One region of the Neisseria lisongii genome, then DNA from elsewhere that is predicted to be linked to it. Evidence: predicted binding sites of a transcription regulator. Region 1 holds the regulator's gene; each other region holds the start of a gene.

Region 1 (8,195 bases):
TCAAAATTTATTATGCAACGGATACTGAAGGCAACCGCCGCAAATTACCAATATACAGGCCGCATATAAAATGTCGGCAAATCGGATATGTCGGATTACACTATAAAGAAGCAAGGGGCAAACGTCAAGACTGAATGCCTCTGAACCACTCTCCGACCGTCTGCTTCCTCAGCGTTAATCATGCCGAAAAATCAACGCCGTGTCATTTATTTAAGCGGAAATTGCCGCTCTGCTGCCATTCTCGTTGTACAAAAACAACATTAGCTTTTTCAGACGGCCTACCGCCTATCAAACCGTACGGATAATTTTTTTAAAAACAAAAATTTAATCCATTAATTATCGCAACCGGCGCAGAAGCGGGGAAAATATGCTAAATTAGACACCGTTTTGTCGCATAAAACCCACACCGATTATTATGAAATTACAACAGCTCCGCTACGCCCTCGAAGTTTACCGCCACAACCTTAATGTATCGGAGGCGGCGGAGGCGCTGTTTACTTCGCAACCGGGCATTTCCAAGCAAATCCGGCTTTTGGAAGAAGAATTGGGCATTCAGATTTTTATCCGCAGCGGCAAGCGGGTGGTATCGGTTTCGCAACCGGGCAAGGCGGTGTTGGAAATTTCTGAACGGATTTTGCGTGATGTGCAAAACATTAAAAACATCGGTAGCGAATTTACCGACCACGACAGCGGCTCGCTGGCGGTTGCCGCCACGCATACGCAGGCACGTTATATCTTACCGGCGGTGGTGGCGGCGTTTGTCAAACGTTATCCCAAGGTAAATCTGACCGTCAAACAGGGTAGCCCGTCGGCGGTGGCGCAGATGGTCGGTAATAATGAGGCGGATTTGGCCATCATCACCGAAAGCGTGGAAATCCACCCCGAACTGCGCAAACTGCCTTGCGGCGAGTGGGGACACGCCGTTATCGTGCCGCACGACCACCCACTGCTTGAGTGCCGAAATCCTTTGAAAATCGAAGATTTGGCAACATTTCCGCTGATTATGCACGAATTCGGCTTTCATCCGCAGAGCAATATCTCCCGTGCATTTCAAAAAGCACGCCTGCCTTTGCCGGAAAAAATGTTGTCGGCGGACGATACTGATGTGTTGAAAACCTATGTCAAACTGGGTTTGGGGGTCGGCATTATCGAGAAAATCGCTTACGACCCAACTATCGATGCCGATTTGCAGCTGGTCGATGCCGGCCATTTGTTTGATGCTTCGCCGATTTGGGTGGCGGTGCGTGCAGATACCTATCTGCGCGGCTATGCTTATGATTTCATCAATATGTTTGCGCCGAAACTGACCCGTGAAACGATTGACCGTATGCTGTATGCGCCGATTGAAGAGGATTTCTCGATTTAATATCCGGTTTGATGTTAAGAGGCCGTCTGAAAACCGTAGGTTTCGCTAAAACGGGTAATGCGAGTTTCTGCGAAGCTAAATCAGGTTTTCAGACGGCCTTGGTGATTTATCCGACACTAAAAAACAGCAGCATTCCGCTGCTGTTTTTGTATTCCAAATCTTGTCTTAAATCGCCTGCGTACATCCGGACACGATTTTTTTCAGCGCCTGCGGGTCGAGGATTTTAATGTGTTTGTGTTCCACCGAAATCAAGCCTTCGTTATGGAACTTGGACAATGTGCGGCTGACGGTTTCCAGTTTCAGGCCCAGATAACTGCCGATTTCTTCACGGGACATTCTCAAGACAAATTCATTAGCGGCAAAGCCACGGGAATACAAGCGGTTGGACAGGTTCAGCAGAAATGCGGTCAGCCGCTCTTCGGCACGCATATTGCCCAACAGCAGCATTACGCCCTGATCTCGGACGATTTCCCTGCTCATCAGACGGAAAAAATGGGTTTGCAGGCTGGGGATATTTTGACCCAACTCTTCCATATGGGCAAACGGCAGCTCGCACACTTCACTGTCTTCCAGCGCCACCGCATCGCAGCTGTGGACATGCGAACAAATGCCGTCCATACCGATCAGTTCGCCCGACATAAAAAAGCCGGTTACCTGATCCCGACCGTCCTGACTGGCAACGGTGGTTTTGAAAAAGCCCGCACGAATGGCAAACAGCGAGGTAAACGGCTCGCCGGCACGAAACAGGTATTCACCCTTTTTCAGACGTCGGCTTTGGCGGATAACGGCATCGAGTTGCGAAAACTCGCCGGGCAGCAGGCCGACAGGCAGGCAAAGCTCACGCAGCGAACACGTTGAGCAGAGTGCTTTCATCTGAGACGGAGGGTTGTGAGCGGTCATAACGCAGAATACCTTTTTTCTAAACTTCTTGCAGCGGCTGATTGAAGTAGCGGCCCGAAAGCGGGCATACCCCGTTTGAAGGGAACTTATCCATGATTGACATACATCAATGCAGGTTTACCATAATATGGTAGTGTGGCATTCTATCAAATTATCTGCTTTTTTACTAATCCCTTCATTAACACACACTGCTTTTTATAATATGAAAATCATTACCATCAAAAACAGCGAACAACCCGAGTTCGACCGCGACCTGATTGCCAGCCTGCCCCAAAGCGGCCCCCGCTATACTTCATACCCTACCGCCGACCGTTTCCACAGCGGCTTTGACGAAGAAAAATACCGCCACGCTCTGAGCTTGCGCAACTTAGGGGCTTTAAACAAGCCCCTTTCGCTTTATATCCACATTCCTTTTTGCAACACCATCTGCTACTACTGCGGCTGCAACAAAATCATCACCAAAGACAAATCCCGTGCCGATGCCTATATCGAGTATCTCGAAAAAGAAATGGCACTGCTTGCGCCGCACCTCAACGGCCGGCAAAAACTGGCGCAACTGCATTTCGGCGGCGGCACGCCCACTTTTTTGAGCGACGACCAGCTCGAACGGGTTTTCGCCATGATCCGCACCTACTTCGAGCTGATTCCCAACGGCGAATACTCCATCGAAATCGACCCCCGCAAAGTCAGCCGGGAAACCGTGCTGCATTTGGGCAAACTCGGCTTCAACCGCATGAGCGTGGGCATTCAGGATTTCGATCCCAAAGTTCAAGAAGCCGTGAACCGCATTCAGAGTTTTGAAGAAACCAAAGAAGTGATTGATGCCGCCCGCGAAGCCGGTTTCAAATCCGTGAGTGTCGATTTGATTTATGGCCTGCCGCACCAGTCGGTCGAAAGCATCAAAACCACCATCGACACCGTATTGAGCCTCGACCCCGACCGGCTCGCCCTCTACCACTACGCCCACCTGCCGCACATTTTCAAACCGCAGCGCCGCATCGACACCGCCGCCGTTCCCGGTAGCGAAGAAAAACTCGATATGCTGCAATACTGCGTACAAACCCTGACCGAGCGCGGCTATGTCTTTATCGGCATGGACCATTTCGCCAAACCCGACGACGAGCTTTCCATCGCCCTCAGAGAAGGCTGGCTGCAACGCAACTTCCAAGGTTATTCGACTTATGCCGACTGCGATTTGGTGGCCATCGGCGTATCCAGTATCGGCAAAATCGGTAGTACCTACGCCCAAAACGAGCGGGACATCGATGCCTACTACGCCGCCATCGACGCAGGCCGCCTACCCGTTATGCGGGGCTACCAGCTCAACCAAGACGACATCTTGCGCCGCAACATCATTCAAGACCTGATGTGCCGCTTCGTACTGGATTTTTCCCTGTACGAAGATATGTTCGGCATCCCGTTTCCCGTTTATTTCAAAGACGAACTCGCCGATTTGCAGCAGATGGCGGAATTGGGACTGGTGCAGCTCAAAGCCAACGGCCTGCAGGTTACGCCCAAAGGCCGCTTCCTAATCCGCAATATTGCAATGGTGTTCGACTACCACCTGCGGCATAAAGAAACCACCGCCAAATATTCGCAAACGGTTTAGATAAAACCGAAACGATGATGCCGTCTGAAAACCCGATTTTCAGACGGCATTGATACATCAGACAGATATTTTCGGTTTGTCTTTTTTACCGATTCTGCTATAGTGAATTTACTAAAAGTAGGACAAGGCGGCGAGCCGAAGACAGTATGAATAATACGGCTAGGCGAGACAACGCCGTCATACTTTTAAAGTAAATTCACTATATACAATCAAACCATTATTCCTGCGTATCCGACACCCTTATGCAGCAGCCCGATTTTTTTACCATTCCCAGCCCGTGTATCGGCGTATGCCAAGCCAATGCCAAAGGCTATTGCAAAGGCTGCCTGCGCAGCCGTGAAGAACGGCTGTATTGGCTGCAGATGTCGGACGACCAAAAACACCAAGTAATGCGGCTGTTGGCACAGCGGCGGGCAAAAATCCGCCAGCGTGCCGCCCAATCCGGCGAAACCGTGAATCCGGACGATATTCAGATGGATTTCGGGTTTTAAGACTGAATGGAACTATATTTTCCAAACAAAACCAGCGTAGGCTGCGGCGGGCGAAGTACGAGCGTAACCCAACAAAATATTATATCGTGAATTCACTTTAAAAGTATTACAGCGTTGGCTCGCCTTGTACTACTTTTAAAGTGAATCCACTATATTTCAAGGTTTTTTCAATAATGTTGGGGCGAGACCCAACCTACGCCCTATAGCTACCGATTTTTACGGAACATTCGGGATTTCAACCATAAATCAAGCCCGTTGCACGATCACGATTTTAGCTTCGCAGAAACTCGCTTTGCTCGTTTTAGCGAAACCTACGGTTTTCAGACGGCCTCTCTTCTTTTATTTATTCCGCTGCTTTTTCTTCCCCAAACGCTGCTGCCATTGCCGGTGCCAGCATATCTTCAATCAGATGTCGGAACAGCGGCGTTTCCACCGGTTCTTGTTCATCATTGCCGAACACCAGCGCTGCTTCGGTATAGCTTTTTTGGGCGGTTTGGTTTTTCTTGCCGTGATACAGCGTCCATGCTTCTTGACGGGCGGTATCCCAATCGGATTCGGATTTACAGTATTTTTCCGCCGTCTGCCAGCTTAGGCGGGCGAAAAACGGTAGCGGGCGTTGTTGCCCGATTTGGAAATACTGCACCCAGCTTTCCAGAAATGCCGATGCCTGCTGCTGCGGAATGTCGTTCAGGATTTGGGTTTCGCCGCCGATAACCCAATAGGTGCGGCAACTGTCGGTTTCAGACGGTCTTACGGCGCAAAACAGTAAATGTTCGAGCAAAGCGGCGACTTTGTCGGGATAGCTTAGATTGCGGTTTTTAAAGATGATTCTGCCCGCCTGATGCAGATGGCTGAGACTGCCGTGCAGCGTTGCGCCGCCGATGGTCAGTTCATAGGTTTGCGGCGGTAACAGGCGGCTGTCGAGCAGTTCGCCGTCGATTTGTTTGGCGAGCGTTTGGAAATCCTGCTGCCACAATTTGCCGAGTTCGCCCGAAGGCAACAGGCTTTCGGCCTGCAGGCGGGCGGCGGTTTCGGCAAAATCCTGCCGGTTGCGGCGGGCTTCGAGATAAGCGTCCATGATTTTTTCGGTATGTTCCGGCTCAAACGGTTCGCCTGCAGCCAATGTTTCGTCAAAATACGGTTCCCGCCACGCCAGATTGTGTTGCAGCCAATATTTCAGCGGATTGCGCCAGAATGCGGTCAAACGGTGTTGGGCGATGATGGTTTCGGGTTCGGCTTCGTTTAATGCTTCCACCCAAAACGGCTGCGCTGTTTCAGGTGCTTGGGCAAGGGCTTGGGCGTAGTCGCTGCGGGTGCTGATAAAGGCGGAAACGCCGTTTTCAGACGGCCTTGCGGCAAAATAGCGGTGCGAAAACGCCTGCAACGGGTGTTGCTCTATCCAGTTTTCCAACAGGTTTTTGCCGGAAACGCCGGTCATGGCGGCCACGGTATCGACCAGTTCGTTGAGCAGCGGCGAGGGGGCAAGTGCTTCATCGGTGCGGATATTGCGGCCGACATACGACAGATACAGCACGTCCCGTGCGCTGATTAAGGCTTCTAAAAACAGATAGCGGTCGTCATCGCGGCGGGCGCGGTCGCCTTTTTGCGGGTGGCGGGCAATCAGGTCGAATTCGGCGGCACGGGTATTGCGGGGGAAACTGCCGTCGTTCAGTCCCAGCAGGCAAATCACTTTAAACGGTAGGCTGCGCATCGGCACCATGCTGCAAAAAGTAATCCCGCCCCGCAGGAAGCCTGCCTGACTTTCGCTGTTGAGAAAACGGCTGATGTGGCGGATTACGGTATGCAGCGGCAAATCTCCGTTGAAACCGGCGGTATCGGTATCCTGCTGCCACGCCGCCAGCGCCTGTTCAAACTGTTGCAATGCTGCCTGATCTGCTTTATCGGGTGCAAACAGCGCCGCCGACGTATCACGGATACGCTGCACCCAAACCGCCGTATCGGCCGGTTGCTGCCAAGCCTGATAGATTTCCGCCAACGTGCGGACAAATGCGGTAAAACGGGCAAACACCGCCAGCCGGTTGATGTCGGCATGCCATGCGCTGATGTTGTGCCACATCGCCGCCCCTTCGGGCATCAGCCAGCCCGACACCAAACGTTCCAGCGCCTGCTGCCAAGTAAACAGATTGTCGCCTCCGCCACGCATACTGCCGTCCCAGCCCCAATGGATATTGAGCTGCGCCGCCGTATCTTTCAAAAGCGGCATATCGTCTTGCGACAATTCAAAGCGTTCCCGCACCAAACGGTTGTCCAGCAAAGCCAACACCTGATCGACTTCAAACCGCCCTTCCAAACATGCCAGCAGTTGCGCCAATGCGGTCAGCAACGGCTGGTTGCGGCTGATTTTGACATCGGAAACAGAATACGGCAACGGCTGCCCGCCGCCCGCCGCCTTGCCGAACACTGCTTCGATAAACGGCGTGTACGGGCTGATGTCGGGTGTCAGCACCGCAATATCGTGCGGCTGCCAATCCGGATGGTCGGCAAGCATTTTCAACAGTTTATCCCGCAGAATCTGCAATTCCCGCAGCGGACTGTGTGCCGACACAATCTGAATCGAACCGTCGTGCAGACTGCCGACATTATCCTCACGATTTTCAGACGGCATCCGAAGATTCTGAATATCCTGCTGCAAACGGTGCAGCAGACCGGGCGCACCCTCAACGTCATCGCTTTCAAACACCGGCGTTTCCATCTCGATTTCCGACAGAAAATCAAAAAAGTCCCGCCCCTGTTTGCCCAACGAAGCCAGCAGCGGGTGGCCGCTCTGCGTCAAATCCGCCTCGTCGCCGCCCTGCAGAATCTGCGCCGGTTCAATCACATTGCCCCAATACTGCGCACTCGGGTTCAAGGCAAACATAAACACATCACAATGTTCGGCAATCTTCTGCAAAAGCTGCAGATACATCGGCGCCATCGTCGAAATCCCGAACACAAACAGCCGTTCGGGCAAATGCCGTTGTTCCAACCGCTGCAAAAGCTGCGCCCACAACGCCACACGGTGCAGCGCCGACTGCGAACCGTCGTCAAGATAACGCCACAACTCCGCCTGCCAGCCCTCATCGCCGCCCAAATCCAGCAGTTTCCCCTGCCGCCACGCCTCAATCCACTGCGGGCGGTACACCAAATACTGGTCGAAAATATCCGCCAGCAGCCCGCCCAACTGATAATCCGCCGACTCGCTGCCCGCAAGATAACTCTGCAACGCTGCACGGCTGAGCGCAAATTCAGAGGCCGTCTGAAAACCATCACTGCGGAACAAATCCACCAGCCGCCAACGCATCACCTCCGGCGCAAACGGACTGTTTTCCGGAATATCCAGCAACACCCGCCGCATCAGCCGCCACGTCAGCCCCGCCGGCAAACTGAATTTCAAATTCGCCGCCACCCCCGTTTCCCTTGCCAAACAAGCGCTCAAATAACGGCGCATGCCCTGACTCTGCACCACCACTTCCTCTTCCGCCCACGGATCAGACAGCGGATTGATTTTCTGAATACGGCAAAACAGCGCCGCAAGCGATTCCAAACGGTTGGATTGATACAGATAAAACATAAGATAGCGACCCGGCAAAAATAGTAGGTTCATTATAGCCGAAATCACCGTATTTCAGACAAAGCAGGCCGGCAAAACGGCAAACTCTTGCTATGAAAAAAGCCGTCTGAAAATTAAGTTTTCAGACGGCTTGGTTTATGCACGCTAACCTAGCGGCAATCAGCTTTCGTAGGATTCAATCGGCGGGCAGGTGCAGATTAGGTTGCGGTCGCCGTACACATCGTCCACCCGATTCACGCTCGGCCAGAATTTGTTTTC
Region 2 (8,195 bases), 860 kb from region 1:
GCTTGGGCAAGCACGCTACACACGATTCTCCTTCCCGCCAGCGGGACGGGGAACAGTGTAGGGTGGCGCAACTTGTTGCCCACCAATCCTATTTTGATTTCCTATATATCATATTTTCAGACGGCCTGTTTTATCTGTCGAGGCCGTTTGAAAATACGGTTTAATGATTGAACAGCCAGTTTTCAAACAAACGTTGGTCGGCGATATGGAGTGCGGCGGTGTCGGCTTCTGCGGCTTGGGCTGTGAGGACGGTTTGCCGCAAGATGCCGTTGCGGAAAAAGTGGACGGCGGCGCTGTCGCCGACGGCGAGTTTGCGCCATTGTGCCGCCAAGTCGGTGCAGGCGTAGCCGTTGAGGGCGATGATTTTGTCGTGCGGACACAGGCCGCCGTTTTCGGCGCTGCTGCTGTTGAGAACTTGGGTAAGGACGGCATGGTCGGCGTGTTGGGTAAAACGTGCGCCGATTGGGGCGGCGGCGTTTGGCTGTTGCCATTCGAGCGTAATGCCGGCGGATTGCAGACAGTTTTCCAGAGGTAATTCGTCGGTGCTGGATAAGGCCGTCTGAAAATAGGCTTCGAGGTTGAGGCCGGTGATTTCTTGGCAACGGGCTTCCCAGCCGCCTTCGGGTATGCCTGTGCCGTGTTCCAGCCAGTCTTGGTAAAGTCGCCGCATCACGTTATCCAGCGAGGTTTTGCCGTTGCTTTGGCGGCGGATGGTCAGGTCGAGGCATAGGGCGGCGAGTGCGCCTTTTTGGTAGTAGCTGACGATGGCGTTGCTGCTGTTTTCGTCCTGCTTGTAAAACTTGTTCCATGCGGTGAAGCTGGATTCGGCCAAACTCTGTTTCAGACGGCCGGGGGTTTGGCGGATGCGGCTGATAAGTTGGCCGAGCAGTTTGAGATAGGCTTCGGGGGCAATCACGCCGCTGCGGGCTAGGAATAAATCGTCGTAATAAGAAGTAATGCCTTCAAATGCCCATAATTGCTCGGTATAGCATTCTTGGTTGAGGTCGTACGGGGCGAAAGCGGCGGGCTTGATGGATTTGACGTTCCATGCGTGGAAATATTCGTGGCTGAACAGGCCGAGCAGCTGGGTGTAGGCATCGTCGGCCTCTTCCATGCCTGCAGCGGGCAGGCTGTGGCGGTCGGACTGCAGGGCGGTGCTGCTTAAATGTTCCAAGCCGCCGTAGATATTGTCGCCGAGATGGAGCAGGAACAAATATTCGGTAAACGGGGCAGGGGCGGGGAAAGCGGCCAGCTCGGCAGCGCAGATTTTCTGCACATCGTTAATCAGGCGGTTGCGGTCGAATTCGGGATAAATGCCGCTGAGGGCAATACGGTGGGCGATACCGGCGGCTTCAAATTCAAGAAACTCGATTTGGCCGAATTCAAACGGGTGATCGATAAATTCGGCATACGAGGCCGTCTGAAAAGTGTGCGGCGCAATCTGCGGCATGGAAGTGGCTGTTTGCCAGCGTTCGGGGAGGTGTTCGAAAGTGAGGCGGTGGGGCAGGGTTTCATAGCCGGAAATACGCAAAAACAGACAAGCCCCGTCAAAAAAACCGCGTTCGGTGTTTAAAAATGCGCCGCGCACCGATGTATCGAATGCGTAAACAGTGTAGCAAATTTGCCACTCTCCCTCGCAAGCGTCGGCTGTCCAAATATTTTTACTTTTTTGCTGCAAAACCGCCGGCTGCTTGTTGCAAAAGGCTTTCAGTGAGGTGATGTGGCGGGAAAAATCACGCACCAAATAGCTGCCGGGAACCCAATTCGGCAGGCTGATTTCCAGCGGCAAGGTGTTATTTTTAATGAAACTTAACGTAATTTCCCATTCATGCGGCAGGCATTTGGGGCGGACGGTGTAATTCAGCATTTGGCTCAGTTTCCGGTGTTAAAACAGGTTAGGAGGCGGATTTTCAGACGGCATTTATATCTATATGAACAATATAGATAAAACGGCTAAGCGGCAATGTAAACGCCGCTGTGATAGTTTATGTTAATTTGATTCATATCATATTTCAAACAGGGGAAAGGCTTTAATATTACACCATTACATTACCCGACAAATGTAATACTGCTTGGCTCATTTTTACATATATGTTAAATTTAGAAAAATTTAGACTGACCCTGATTGTCTGTTTTCAGCTTTCAGATTAGGCCGGATAAAAAATTTTCAATTCCCATAATTTATGGAGACCATTCCCATGGACACACAAACTTATAACTACAAGGTGGTGCGTCAATTTGCCATCATGACAGTAGTTTGGGGTATTGTGGGTATGTTGGTCGGCGTGATTATCGCTGCCCAATTATTCGCACCTTCCCTTAACCTCACCGACATCGGCCCTTGGTTTCACTTCGGCCGCCTGCGTCCGTTGCACACCAATGCGATTATTTTCGCATTCGGCGGCTGCGGTCTGCTCGGTACGTCATACTATGTGGTACAGCGCACCTGTAACACCCGCCTGTTCTGCGGCCCGCTGGCTGCCTTCACCTTCTGGGGCTGGCAACTGGTGATTGTTGCCGCCGCCATCTCTCTGCCTTTGGGCTACACCCAAGGTAAAGAGTATGCCGAGCTGGAGTGGCCGATTGACATCTTGATTACCTTGGTTTGGGTTGCCTACGCCATCGTATTCTTCGGCACCATCGTGAAACGCAAAGTGAAGCACATCTACGTAGCCAACTGGTTCTACGGCGGCTTCATTCTGGCGGTTGCCCTGCTGCACATCATCAACAATATCAGCATTCCTGCCGGTTGGATGAAATCCTACTCTGTTTATTCAGGCGCAGTTGATGCCATGGTTCAATGGTGGTACGGCCACAACGCCGTGGGCTTCTTCCTGACCGCAGGCTTCTTGGGCATGATGTATTACTTCGTGCCGAAACAAGCAGGCCGTCCGGTTTACTCTTACCGCTTGTCTGTGGTGCATTTCTGGGCGTTGATCTTCACCTATATGTGGGCGGGTCCGCACCATCTGCACTACACCGCACTGCCTGACTGGACTCAGTCTTTGGGTATGGTTCTGTCGCTGATTCTGTTCGCACCGTCTTGGGGCGGTATGATCAACGGTATCATGACGCTTTCCGGCGCATGGGACAAACTGCGTACCGACCCGATTCTGAAATTCCTGATCGTATCTCTGTCTTTCTACGGTATGTCCACCTTTGAAGGTCCGATGATGTCGATTAAAACCGTAAACGCCTTGAGCCACTACACCGACTGGACTGTTGCACACGTTCACGCAGGCGCATTGGGCTGGGTAGGTTTCGTAACCATCGGTTCTGTTTACTACATGCTGCCACGTCTGTTCGGCCGTACTTCTATGTACAGCACCAAACTGATTGAAGCACACTTCTGGATCGCTACCATCGGCGTGGTGCTGTATATCGCCGCCATGTGGATTGCCGGTGTGATGCAGGGCTTGATGTGGGGTTCTCTGAACGACGACGGTACGCTGACTTACTCTTTCGTAGAGTCTGTAAAACGTACTATGCCTTACTACCTGATTCGTCTGACCGGTGGTCTGCTGTATCTGAGCGGTATGCTGATTATGGCCTACAACGTTTACCGTACGGCTATGAGTGGTAAAGCAGTCAATGCAGAAATTCCTGCAGTTTCGCAAACCCAGCACCACTAATTAAAGAAAGATAGGCTACCAAAATGAAATTACAACAATTAGCTGAAGAAAAAATCGGTTTTCTGATTGTATTCACTTTGCTCGTGGTCAGCGTGGGCTTTTTGATCGAAGTAGTGCCGCTGTTTTCCAGTAAAGTGGTAACACAACCCGCTCCGGGCGTGAAACCGTACAATGCCCTGCAAGTTGCCGGCCGCGATATTTTTATCCGTGAAGGCTGTTACAACTGCCACTCGCAAATGATTCGTCCGTTCCGTGCAGAAACCGAGCGTTACGGCCATTACAGCGTTGCCGGTGAGTCGGTTTACGATCACCCGTTCCAATGGGGTTCTAAGCGTACCGGTCCTGATTTGGCCCGTGTAGGCGGCCGTTACTCCGACGAATGGCACCGTATCCACCTCTTGAACCCGCGCGACGTAGTACCTGAATCGAACATGCCTGCTTTCCCTTGGCTGGCACGCAACAAAGTCGATCCGGAAGCAACCGTTGCACACATGAAGGCATTGCGTGCCGTTGGTACGCCTTACAGCGACGAGGAAATCGCCAAAGCACCTGAATCACTGGCGAACAAATCAGAGCTGGACGCTGTAATTGCCTACCTGCAGGGTTTGGGTTTGGCATTGAAAAACGTAAGGTAACATCATGGACGTTAACTGGATTCGCTCGCTTTTTACGCTTTGGGTTTTCCTCTGCTTCATGCTCGTGATTTATATTGTGTTTCACCGACGCAATAAGCAAAATTACGACGAAGCGGCAAGCAGTATTTTTGATGAAGATTCGTCCGATAAAAACGGGCGATAACCGGTTAATCCGTGATAACGGAGCAAAATAATGAACACAACATCCCAATTTACCAGTAATTTCTGGACTATATACATTGCTGCCATCGTCCTGCTCAGCTTTATCGGTTTGGCTTGGCTGCTGTTTTCGCAAAATGTTGTGAAGCAGCCGAAAAAAGGTGAAGAAGTTGAAACCACAGGACACGAATGGGACGGTATTGCAGAATACAACAACCCGATGCCCCGCTGGTGGTTTTGGCTGTATATCCTGACTTGGGTATTCGGTGCCGTTTATCTGGTACTCTACCCGGGCGTAGGCGACTACAAAGGCCTGCTCAACTGGAGCAGCCACGGCCAATACGACAAAGAAGTTGAAAAAGCCAATGCGCAATATCAACCTCTGTATGCCAAATTTGCCAAAATGCCGATCGAAGAAGTGGCAAAAAATCCTGAAGCACGCCAAATCGGTAAAAACATGTTTGATACTTACTGTATCCAATGTCACGGTTCGGATGCTAAAGGTTCTAAAGGTTTCCCTAACCTGACCGACCACGACTGGTTGTGGGGCGGCGAACCTGAGAAAATCCACGAAACCATCGAAAAAGGCCGTGTCGGCGTGATGGCTGCATGGGGTCCGCAACTGGGTGAAGAGCGTGTCAAAGACGTTGCCAACTATGTGATGTCTCTGTCCAAACCTAAAGACCAATACGATGCCGAGCGTGCAGCACGCGGTGAAGCACTGTTTAAAGGTCCGCCTGCAAACTGCTTTACCTGCCACGGCGACAAAGGTCAAGGTATCCAAGGCTTAGGCCCGAATCTGACCGACGATGTTTGGTTGTGGGGCGGTTCGCAAAAAACCATCATCGAAACCATCACCAACGGTCGTCACAGCCAAATGCCGGCATGGGGCAACTTCTTGGATAAAGACAAACTCCACATCATGACCGCTTATGTTTGGGGCTTGTCTAACAAAGACGGTAAAGCACCTGCCAAAGCCGAAGCCAAACCGGCTGCCGCACCTGCAGAAGCAGCTTCTGCACCTGCCGCTGAAAAAGCCGCCGCACCTGCTGCCGCCGCACCTGCTGCCGACGCAGCTGGTGTCAGCCTGAACAGCGACAAAACCGTAGGCACATTCTACTTTGCCACCGGCAAAAGCGATGTAGCCGAAAATGCGGCAAATGTGCTGGCTGACTTGGTAAAAGCAGCAAAAGACGGTAAAAAACTGGTGGTAAGCGGTTATACCGACAGCACCGGCAATGCCGAAGCCAATGCCAAACTGTCTAAAGAACGTGCGCTGGCCGTAAAAGCCTTCTTGGAAGCCCAAGGCGTGAAAGCCGAAAGCATCGAATTGCGCAAACCTGAAGACACTACCGCAGCCCAAGGCAACGATGCCGAAGGCCGCCGTGTAGAAGTGCGTATCGAAGGTTAATGCTTTAGCCAACTGCTGCGGTCTGTAGCACAGGCCGTCTGAAAATCCCCTTGATTCGGATTTGCCGGATTAAGGGGATTTTATTTATAACCCGCCAACCCACAGCCCCACAATAAATATTGGAAATACCTTGAACTATAGTGAATTCACTTTAACAGTAGTACAAGGCGGCGAGCCGCAGACAGTACAGGTATAGTTAAAACACTGAATTTTCTGTACAAGCCAGTAAGCTAATGCCACCTGCACACTGTCCCCCGTCCCGCTGGCGGGAAGGGGTTAGGGGAAGGGTGGCTCGCTGCAGTGTCATATTTTTTAGGTTAATTGACTATAGTACGGCAAGGCGCAGCAACGCCGTAGCGAAAGTTAAGTTAATCCGCTATAGTACGGGACAGGTTCTGTCCGGATTGTTGTTTAATCCGGTTACAAAAACCGTTCTCTTTGAGCCGGGCGAGCCAACGCCGTAATCCTTTTAAAGTGGATTCACGATATAAGATTTTGTTGGGTTACGCCGTACCTCGCTCACCATAACCTACGCCTGTTTTTTATGGAAAACTCGGTGTTTTAACTATATAATGCCGCTTCTTTTATTGTCGGCAACACCGGCAATATCTACCACTGCGGTTCGCAAACCTCCCGCATTACCAAAACTAGGACACGATTATGAATGCTGAAAAAGCCTTGGTTATCTTTTCGGGTGGCCAAGATTCCACAACCTGCCTGCTGCAGGCGCTTGAGCGGTATGGCTCGGGCAATGTCGAAGCCATTACTTTTCACTACGGCCAACGCCATGCGGTCGAATTGCAGCAAGCCCGTTGGATAGCACAGGATTTGGGCGTGCGTCAGACTGAATTGGATTTGAGCCTGATGCAGCAGATTACCCATAATGCACTGATGGAAGACGGAGCAGAAATCCGCACGGAAGACAACGGTCTGCCCAATACTTTTGTGGACGGACGCAACGCCCTGTTTTTGCTGTATGCCGCTATTTACGCCAAAGGGCAAGGCATACGCCACATCATTACCGGCGTGTGCGAAACCGATTTTTCCGGTTATCCCGACTGTCGGGACGTATTTGTCAAATCCATGAACGTTACCCTGAATCTGGCGATGGACTACGCATTCCAAATCCACACGCCGCTGATGTATCTGACCAAGGCGCAGACTTGGGCGCTGGCGGACAAATTGGGGCGTTTGGATTATGTTTTGCAACATACCCACACCTGTTACAACGGCGTTATCGGCGGCTGCCATGAATGCCCGAGCTGCGTTTTGCGGGAACGGGGATTGCAGGAATATTTGGACAGTCAAGGCCGTCTGAAAACGGTGGTGGAGTCGTTATGAAAATTACCAAAATCTTCACTTTCGATTCGTCGCACATGCTCGACGGCCACGACGGTAAATGCCGCAATCTGCACGGCCACACCTACAAACTGGAAATCACCGTTTCAGACGGCCTGATTCAGGGTGGGGCAAAAGACGGTATGGTGATGGATTTTGCCGATTTGAAAACCATCGTTCAAGCCGAAATCATCAATCCTTTCGACCATGCGTTTATTTACCACGGCGGCAATGAGCGTGAAAGTCAGATTGCGGCGCTGCTGGACGGCTGGCAAATGAAAACGTTGCGCCTGCCTTGCCGTACCACTGCCGAAAATATGGCGGCGCTGATGTATGGCCGTCTGAAAAACGCAGGGCTGAACGTGTGCAGCGTGAAATTGTGGGAAACGCCGACTTCTTGTGCAGAATACGAAGGATAAGTAAATGAAAATATTAAGCATATTATTGGTTTTATTGGTGGCTGTGGAACATTTCTACATCGCCTATCTGGAAATGTGCTGCATTCCGAGCGACAAAGCAGCGCAGATTTTTGACATGCCGCATGAATTTATGCAGCAGAAACGGGTGCAAATCATGTTCAGCAACCAAGGGCTGTATAACGCCTTTCTCGCCGTCGGGCTGTTGTGGGCGCAGTTTGCCGCACCGGCGGTGGCCGTGTACAGCGCCACGCTGCTGTTTTTGGGTTTTGTGCTGCTGGCCGCTTCGTGGGGCGCATTGAGTTCCGGCAACAAAGGCATTTTGTGGAAACAGGGGCTGCCTGCAGCATTGGCGGCGGTGGCAACGATATGGGTGTAACGCAGATTTTGCCGCAAAATCCGTTGTTTCGGATTGTGGAAATTTTTGAAAGTCTGCAAGGCGAGGGCTACAACACAGGTATGCCGGCGGTGTTTATCCGCTTGGGCAAATGCAATTTGGCATGTTCTTGGTGCGACACCGATTATCTGACTTTTGAAATGATGAGCCTGAACGAGATTTTAGGCCGTCTGAAAAAACACACCGCCCGCAACATCATCATTACCG
Region 3 (8,195 bases), 800 kb from region 1:
CGCAGCTGATCCGTCAAAAACACATTCCGAAAAAACTGCGGCCGTTTTGGTTCAGCAAGCAGCTTGAGAAAGCCAGAAAAGGCAGAAACATTCCGCTGATTGCCTGCAACCAAAGCGATCACGCCGATATTTTCATCTGCGGCGGCACACACTTAGGCTATCTTGCCGCCATGGGTCAATCCGCCAATTTAATCGACCGCCTCGCCATACACCGCAACCGCAGCAACTACGCCAGCGCCCGCCTGATTATGGCACATTCACACTTAATGAAACGGGAACTGATCGAACTTTACGGCATTTCGCCCGACAAAATCCGTGTCGTCCACCCGCCTGCAGACACCGCACGTTTCCGACCGGCAGCAGACGAAACCGAAATCCGCCACACACGGCAACGCTACGGTTTTCAAGACCACGAAACCGTATTTCTATTTCCCTCGACAGGCCACAAACGCAAAGGCTTGGATTTGCTCGCCGCCTTTTTCGAGCAAACCGATTTACCGGTCAAACTGGCAGTTGCCGGTTCGCCACTCCCCCGCCCGATGAAAAACGTCATCGGTTTGGGCTTCTGCAACAATATGCCCGAACTCTACCGAGCCGCCGACTTCACCATCATGGCCTCACTTTACGAGCCATTCGGTTTGGTCGGCGTAGAATCGGTTTTGTGCGGCACACGGGTCGTATTGGCCGACAATATGGCATGCAGCGAAGTATTAAACAGCCATGCCGGCTTTTTCTTTTCCCGCCAAAATCCCGCAACCTTGGCACAAGCCGTAGCACAGGCGGTTACGCTCAAACAGAGCGGCCGCCATAAAATAACCGACCCGATGTCGGCATTGGATTACCGGCCGGATTTGGCACACCATATCCGCCAAACGCAGGCGATGTTGGCAGAATGCCGCTGAAGCCGTCTGAAAACCCCGTTATCAAACCACAAACCACCCAAATACCATGAAACTCATCATTCTCGACCGAGACGGCGTGATTAATCAAGACCGAGACGATTTTGTCAAATCCGCTGACGAGTGGATTCCGCTCGAAGGCAGCATGGATGCCATCGCCTTTCTGACCGAAGCGGGCTACACCGTTGCCGTGGCGACCAACCAATCCGGCATCGGCCGCAAATACTTTACCATTCAGGATTTAACCGAAATGCACGCCAAAATGCACCGTTTGATCGTGCAGGCCGGCGGTGTGATTGACGGCATCTGGTTTTGCCCGCATTTAGCAGACGACCATTGCCGATGCCGCAAACCGGCACCGGGCATGATTCAGGACATTATCGAACGCTTCAAAGCCGACCCCGAACAAACCTGGCTGGTCGGCGACAGTCTGCGGGATTTGCAGGCGATTGACGCAGTTGGCGGCAAAGCGGCGCTGGTACTCACCGGAAAAGGCAAAAAAACCTTGTCGGAAAAAGAACACGAACTACCGGAAAATACGCAGATTTTTGACGATTTGCTGGCATTTGCCAATTATCTTACCCAAACCGACCACAGCGAAGCCGTCTGAAAACGAATGAAATGAGTTTCTGCGAAGCTAAAACGAGTAAAGCGAGTTTCTGCGAAGCTAAAACAGAATACCGTTTCCGCCCGCCAACCCCATTTTTCAGACGGCCTATCAAATATTAAAACATTATGTTACTGATTAGAAACCTAATTTACTGGCTGATTCTCACCATCAGCCTGATTACCCTGTTCCCCTTTATGCTGCTCGGCGCACTGTTGCCCGTTGGCGCACACCCCGTGGCGCTGCTGTGGGTACGCATTCTCAACGCCTCGCTCAAACACATTATCGGGCTGAAATACAGTGTTACCGGCGCTGAAAATATCCCCGCCGCCCCCGCCGTTATTTGCGCCAAACACCAAAGCGGCTGGGAAACGCTGGCGCTGCAGGAAATTTTTCCGCCGCAAGTCTATGTTGCCAAAAAAGAATTATTTAAAATCCCCTTTTTCGGCTGGGGGTTGAAACTGGTGAAAACCATCGGCATCGACCGCAACAACCGCCGCGAAGCCAACGAGCAGCTGCTCAAACAGGGCTTGGCACGCAAAAACGAAGGCTTTTGGATTACCATTTTCCCCGAAGGCACCCGCCATCCGCCCGGCACGCACGGCAAATACAAGCTCGGCGGCGCACGCATGGCAAAAATGTTTGAAATGGACATCGTACCTGTCGCCCTCAACAGCGGCGAATTTTGGCCGAAAAACTCATTTCTGAAATATCCCGGCACCATCAGCGTGGTTATCGGCAAACCGATTGCCCACCACAGCGGCAGCGAAGCCGAATTAATGGCGCAATGCGAACACTGGATTGAAGCACGCCAAGCCGAAATCACCGGACAAGGCCCGTTTGCCCCCAAACAGGCCGTCTGAAAATGCCCCTGTTCCAGCACACACTTGCCGACGGCCGCACCATCAGCATCCAATTCAAACGCAGCGCCAGAAAAAACCTGATACTGCGGCCGCTCGACCGCCACAGTATCAGCATCAATATACCGCCGTTTCTCAGCGATGCCGCATTCAAAAAATGGCTCGCCGACAACGAAGCCCTGCTGCTCAAAACGCTGGCGAAAACACCGCAAGAACGCAGCGACACCCGCCCCAGCCACATCTGGTTTCACGGCATAGCCCTGAATGTGGCGGAACACAGCGGCAACACCATTCTCCAAACGCCGTCTGAAATCCTGTTACCGCCGCAAGACTGGCCGCAACAAAAAGAACAACTGCGCCGCTTTCTTATCGACCAAGCCTCCGACTACCTGTTGCCCCGCCTCGCCCGCCACGCCGCAACACTGCAGCTCCACCCCGCCGCCACCGCCCTCAGCAACGCCAAAACCTTTTGGGGCGTATGCCGCCGCAACAGCGGAATCCGCCTCAACTGGCGGCTGATCGGCGCTCCCGAATTCGTTGCCGACTACGTGTGCATACACGAACTGTGCCACTTACCCCACCCCGACCACAGCCCCCGTTTCTGGGCATTGGTCAACCGCCACACCCCGCACACCGAAGCCGCCAAACGCTGGCTGAAACAGCACGGGAATGCATTATTTGCGTTGGACAAATAAAACCAAAGCCGTCTGAAAACCGATTATCGATTTTCAGACGGCCTGTTTTACCATATCTGCAACCGTTTCCACTTACGAAAACGGCTTCAGAACAAGATTATTTGTTGTCCGGTTTGGTGGTGGTCGGAGCGGTCAGCGGCAGTTCGGGCAGAATGCGGGCTGCTTCGGGAACTGAGCCGGACAGGGTGTTCAGGAAGGCAACGATGTTGTCCACGTCTTCCTGCGGCAATTCTTTGCCCAGTTGTGCTTGACCCATGATTTTCACGGCTTTATCCAATTCCCAAACGCTACCGTTGTGGAAATACGGATAGGTTTTGGCCACGTTGCGCAAGCCCGGTACACGGAAGAAGAATTCGTCCGCTGCGTTTTTGCTCACGTCGGCACGGCCTTTGTCGTGTTTCGGGTCTTCGATAAATTTCCAGTACGGGCCTTGTACCAAGCCGAATTTTTGGAAGGAATTGCCGCCGAGGCCGACACCGTTGTGGCAGGCAATACAGCCGTTATCCATAAAGGCCCGCACGCCTTTGCGTTCTTGCTCGTTCAGGGCATTGATGTCGCCTTTGAGGTAAGCGTCCCATTTGGTCGGGGTCAGCAATGTGCGTTCAAACGCAGCGATGGCGTTGGTGATGTTTTTGAACGATATGCCGCCTTCAGGGAAGGCTGTTTTAAACAGTTCTTGGTATTCCGGAATGGCGGAGATTTTTTCCACTACGGCTTCTTCGCTGGCATTGGCCATTTCAATCGGGTTCAGCAGCGGGCCGCCGGCCTGTTCTTCCACGTCTTTGGCACGGCCGTCCCAGAACTGCATTTCTAATGTGGCGGCATTCAGCGCAGTCGGTGAGTTGCGGCCGCCGAAACCGCCTTTGTGGCCAGGGCTGGTCGGCAGATTGTCCACGCCGGAAGTGGCTAAGTTGTGGCAGGAGTTGCAGCTTACGGTATTGCCTTTGGACAAGCGCGGTTCAAACCATAATTGGTGGCCGAGTTTGACTTGTTCGGCGGTAAATGGACGGATTTTCTGCATATCTTCATCGCTCGGCAGCGGTTTGAAGATGCCTTGCGCCCGTTTGAGCAGCTCTTGCTCTTCCTGTGGCGCATTTTGAACCGATGCCGGTGCAGCGGCTTCCACGGCGGAAGCGGCTTCGGCCGGTTTTTCTACCGGTTCGGCAGCTTTGTCGCCACAGGCTGCGAGCGCTGCGGCCACTGCGAATGATAAGCCGAGTTTGCTGAAAATCGGATATTTCATGGAGGTGTTCCTTATTTTGGTTTTTACGGCAGCTGCGTTGCGGCAGCCGGTGTTTTTAGTTTATGTAAAGTATAGAAAAGAAATTTCAGACGGCTTTTGTGATAAATCAAGTTTTCACCCGCCATAGGTTTTTGCTATTTTACTGATAGCCTGTTTTCCGACATGTTTTTTTAAATAAACCGAAATCAATAAATTACGGCTTATTACTTGCACCGCTGCAATGATTGTTTTAAAGTTAGGCACAATTATTTTCTGGAACGATAGACATGAACATTACCGTAATGGGCGCAGGTTCTTGGGGGACTGCGCTGGCGCTTCACTTTGCCCGCCACGGCCACCGTGTTGCCCTGTGGGCGCGCAATCCGCAACACATTAAAGCCTTGCAGGACGACCGTGAAAACAAACACGCCCTACCCGGTTTCGCCTTTCCCGACACGCTGACCGCCCACAGCGATTTGGGTGATGCGCTGCATGATTCGGAACTGGTATTGGTTGTTACCTCGGTTGCCGGCCTGCGCAACAGCGCCGAAATGCTCAAAGATCATCAAGCCGGCCATCTTCCGGTATTGGCGGCATGCAAAGGCTTCGAACAGGACACCGGTCTTTTAACGTTCCAAGTATTGAAAGAAGTGTTGCCGGACAACAAATGTATCGGCGTATTGTCCGGCCCGAGCTTTGCGCAGGAATTGGCCAAACAGTTGCCGTGCGCCGTGGTTTTGGCATCCGAAAACAAAGAATGGATCGAATCCCTCGTTCCCGCCTTAAACAGCCATGTGATGCGGCTCTACGGCAGCAACGACGTGATTGGCGTTGCCGTCGGCGGCGCAGTCAAAAACGTGATGGCGATTGCCACCGGCCTTTCAGACGGCCTCGAATACGGCCTGAATGCCCGTGCCGCACTGGTTACCCGAGGCTTGGCAGAAATTACCCGTTTGGCCGTTGCCATGGGTGCGCAACCGAAAACCATGATGGGCTTGGCCGGCATGGGCGACCTGATTCTGACCTGCACCGGCGCACTTTCCCGCAACCGCCGTGTCGGCTTGGGCTTGGCCGAAGGCAAAGAACTTCATCAGGTTTTAAAAGAAATCGGCCACGTTTCCGAAGGGGTCAGCACCATCGAAGAAGTGTTCAACACCGCCTGCAAATACCAAATCGACATGCCGATTACCCAAACTCTGCTGTATCTGATCCGTCAGGAAATGACCCCGTCGCAAGTCGTCAGCCGCCTGATGGACCGAGACACCCGCTTTGAATAACACAACCAAAACGGCGCAGCAGTAAGGCCGTCTGAAAATCAGCGAAGCGGGTTTTAGCGAAAATAAAACCCGTTTTTCAGGCGGCCTCAGCCGCAATTTGACAGCCTTGCAGCGAAACACTTATAGTGCAGCCCTCGCAAAGCAACCAAACAACCCGCCCTATTTTCCCAAAGATACCGGCCATGAACCCATCACTAGACAAATTAGAAATCAGCGTTTACCAGCTTGCCCAAAAATTTGAAACCCTGATCGGCGAAAACCGCCGCCTGCTGGAAGAAATCCAACGCCTGCACACCGAACAGGCGCAACAAAAACAGGAACACGAAACCGCCGTCAGCGAATTGAGCGAAGCGCTGCTGGTACAAGTCGGCAAACTCAAAGAAGACCTGCAGGGCAAGTTTGACCGCCTCACCGAAGAAAACGCCCGCTACCGCAGCGCCTTGGAACAAAGTGCCGAAAAAATCCGCCAACTGATGGCACGCCTTCCGGCAGAACAACCGACCGATAAGGAAAACGCATGAGTACCGAACAAGTCAGCCTGGAAATCATGAATACCGTCCTGACCATCAACACCCCGAGCGAAGAAAAAGCCACCCTGCTGCAAGCTGTTGATATGCTAAACAAAAAAAGTCAGGCAATTAAAGAGAGCGGCCGAATCGTCGGCAGCGACCGCATCATCATCATGGCCGCCCTCAACGTCGTCCACGACCTTTTGAAAATGAGCCTGAAAGATGATTTGGCAATCGGCGAATTTGAGCGTAAAATAACCGACATGACCGCAGCCTGCGACAAAGCGCTGGCACGGCTCAACCAAAACTGACCCTCTTCTTCCCTGCGGTGTACGCAAAGGCATATATTCCTTTGAACCAATAAGTTCGCTCCAGGTTGCCGGGAGCAGTAGTGGGCGCGAGCGTCCTTCAACGGATGCACCCGAAACTACCCGAGGCGACCGCCTTGTCCTCAAGGTTCAAGCGAATCCGGCCCAAACGTCATCAGCGGGGAACCCCGACAAACCTGTCGCATAACGCTGCGGCAGGTTTTCCCTTTCCCCAAGGCCGTCTGAAAAACGGCTTTTCGTATTTATGATAGTGAATTAACCAAATTTCTTAACACATATCCCACATTCACCCGCCCACGCCGCATCAAAAACCCCACACCCCAACCGCCAATCCGCAGGCACTTCGGCAAGCATACAACAAATCACGCAATAAACCCCGACCAAGATTGACAAAGGCAGAAGTTCTCTTTAAAATTGGTAACTTTCTATATCTATCTGGATTTCTACCTATGAAAACCTTTTCAGCGAAACCGCATGAGGTGAAGCGCGAATGGTTCGTCATCGACGCCCAAGATAAAGTTTTGGGTCGCGTTGCAGCCGAAGTTGCACACCGTCTGCGTGGCAAACACAAGCCTGAATACACTCCTCACGTTGACACCGGCGATTACATCATCGTTATCAATGCAGACAAACTGCGTGTAACCGGTGCCAAATTCGAAGGCAAAAAATACTACCGCCACTCCGGCTTCCCGGGCGGTATCTACGAGCGTACTTTCCGCGAAATGCAGGAAACTTTCCCCGGCCGTGCTTTGGAACAAGCCGTTAAAGGCATGTTGCCGAAAGGTCCTTTGGGCTACGCCATGATCAAAAAACTGAAAGTGTATGCAGGTGCCGAACACGGTCATGCCGCACAACAACCTAAAGTTTTGGAACTGAAATAAGGACACGACATGAACGGTAAATATTACTACGGCACTGGCCGCCGCAAAAGTTCAGTGGCTCGTGTATTCTTGACCAAAGGCACCGGCCAAATCATCGTAAACGGCCGCCCTGTTGACGAATTCTTCGCCCGCGAAACCAGCCGCATGGTTGTCCGCCAACCATTGGTATTGACTGAAAATACCGAATCTTTCGACATCAAAGTCAATGTAGTCGGCGGCGGCGAAACCGGTCAGTCCGGCGCAATCCGTCACGGCATTACCCGTGCCTTGATCGACTTTGACGCAGCTTTGAAACCGGCTCTGTCTGCTGCAGGCTTCGTTACCCGCGATGCCCGTGAAGTGGAACGTAAAAAACCGGGTCTGCGCAAAGCCCGCCGTGCCAAACAGTTCTCAAAACGTTAATCCGTTTTACTGTTTACTTATACAGACCGCATTGCAATTTTCGATACACTTTCGAAAACTGCAATGCGGTTTTCTTTATCCCTGATAAAATTCTTGTTTTCCGCAAAAATATAGTAAATCAACCGAAAAAATATGACACCACAGCGAGCCACCCTTCCCCTAACCCCTTCCCGCCAGCGAGACGGGGAACAAAGTGCAGGTGGGCCAACTTAGCTTGCCGATTTGTACAGAAAATTCGGTGTTTTAACTATAGTAAACCTTATGACGGCAAACCATTTTTTTCCTGATTGATGATATTTTTCAATTCTCCTCTTCCCCCGATACTTATCAAGCATTTTTATCCGCCATACCGCATTATTCCGACGACCGTATTGATTCCCGACATCTGCACCATACCACCTGCTGAAACAGAAATTGTTTCAAATACAGCCAATACCGAATACCAGAATACCAGTGATGATTTTGTTGAGATTTTTAATAAAATAGTCTAAGATTAGAAAGGATATACGCATGC

The links. Region 1 encodes FNR, which switches genes on or off when oxygen is low (the NO sensors DNR and NnrR bind a similar motif). Its sites were predicted from a motif close to TTGATNNNNATCAA; they were not measured.
Region 2: the regulator FNR is predicted to act here: its motif matches at 1,996-2,009, upstream of ccoN (cytochrome-c oxidase, cbb3-type subunit I).
Region 3: the regulator FNR is predicted to act here: its motif matches at 4,401-4,414, upstream of PJU73_RS06730 (cytochrome-c peroxidase).

Annotation. Positions count from the first base shown of each region.
Region 1 is NZ_CP116766.1:203,410-211,604, reverse strand. It holds gene PJU73_RS01015 (CysB family HTH-type transcriptional regulator) at 416-1,366, shown strand; gene fnr (fumarate/nitrate reduction transcriptional regulator Fnr) at 1,532-2,266, opposite strand; gene hemN (oxygen-independent coproporphyrinogen III oxidase) at 2,469-3,875, shown strand; gene PJU73_RS01000 (DUF1289 domain-containing protein) at 4,118-4,366, shown strand; gene recC (exodeoxyribonuclease V subunit gamma) at 4,710-7,937, opposite strand; gene gcvP (aminomethyl-transferring glycine dehydrogenase) at 8,097-8,195, opposite strand, start outside.
Region 2 is NZ_CP116766.1:1,407,372-1,415,566, reverse strand. It holds gene PJU73_RS06450 (M61 family metallopeptidase) at 161-1,867, opposite strand; gene ccoN (cytochrome-c oxidase, cbb3-type subunit I) at 2,199-3,632, shown strand; gene ccoO (cytochrome-c oxidase, cbb3-type subunit II) at 3,656-4,267, shown strand; gene PJU73_RS06435 (cbb3-type cytochrome oxidase subunit 3) at 4,272-4,430, shown strand; gene ccoP (cytochrome-c oxidase, cbb3-type subunit III) at 4,461-5,837, shown strand; gene queC (7-cyano-7-deazaguanine synthase QueC) at 6,498-7,178, shown strand; gene queD (6-carboxytetrahydropterin synthase QueD) at 7,175-7,594, shown strand; gene PJU73_RS06415 (DUF1304 domain-containing protein) at 7,599-7,970, shown strand; gene PJU73_RS06410 (7-carboxy-7-deazaguanine synthase QueE) at 7,961-8,195, shown strand, end outside.
Region 3 is NZ_CP116766.1:1,467,729-1,475,923, forward strand. It holds gene PJU73_RS06710 (glycosyltransferase family 4 protein) at 1-902, shown strand, start outside; gene gmhB (D-glycero-beta-D-manno-heptose 1,7-bisphosphate 7-phosphatase) at 949-1,509, shown strand; gene PJU73_RS06720 (lysophospholipid acyltransferase family protein) at 1,635-2,369, shown strand; gene PJU73_RS06725 (M48 family metallopeptidase) at 2,372-3,061, shown strand; gene PJU73_RS06730 (cytochrome-c peroxidase) at 3,159-4,304, opposite strand; gene PJU73_RS06735 (NAD(P)H-dependent glycerol-3-phosphate dehydrogenase) at 4,571-5,560, shown strand; gene PJU73_RS06740 (hypothetical protein) at 5,743-6,081, shown strand; gene PJU73_RS06745 (cell division protein ZapA) at 6,078-6,380, shown strand; RNA gene ssrS (6S RNA) at 6,387-6,566, shown strand; gene rplM (50S ribosomal protein L13) at 6,848-7,279, shown strand; gene rpsI (30S ribosomal protein S9) at 7,289-7,681, shown strand.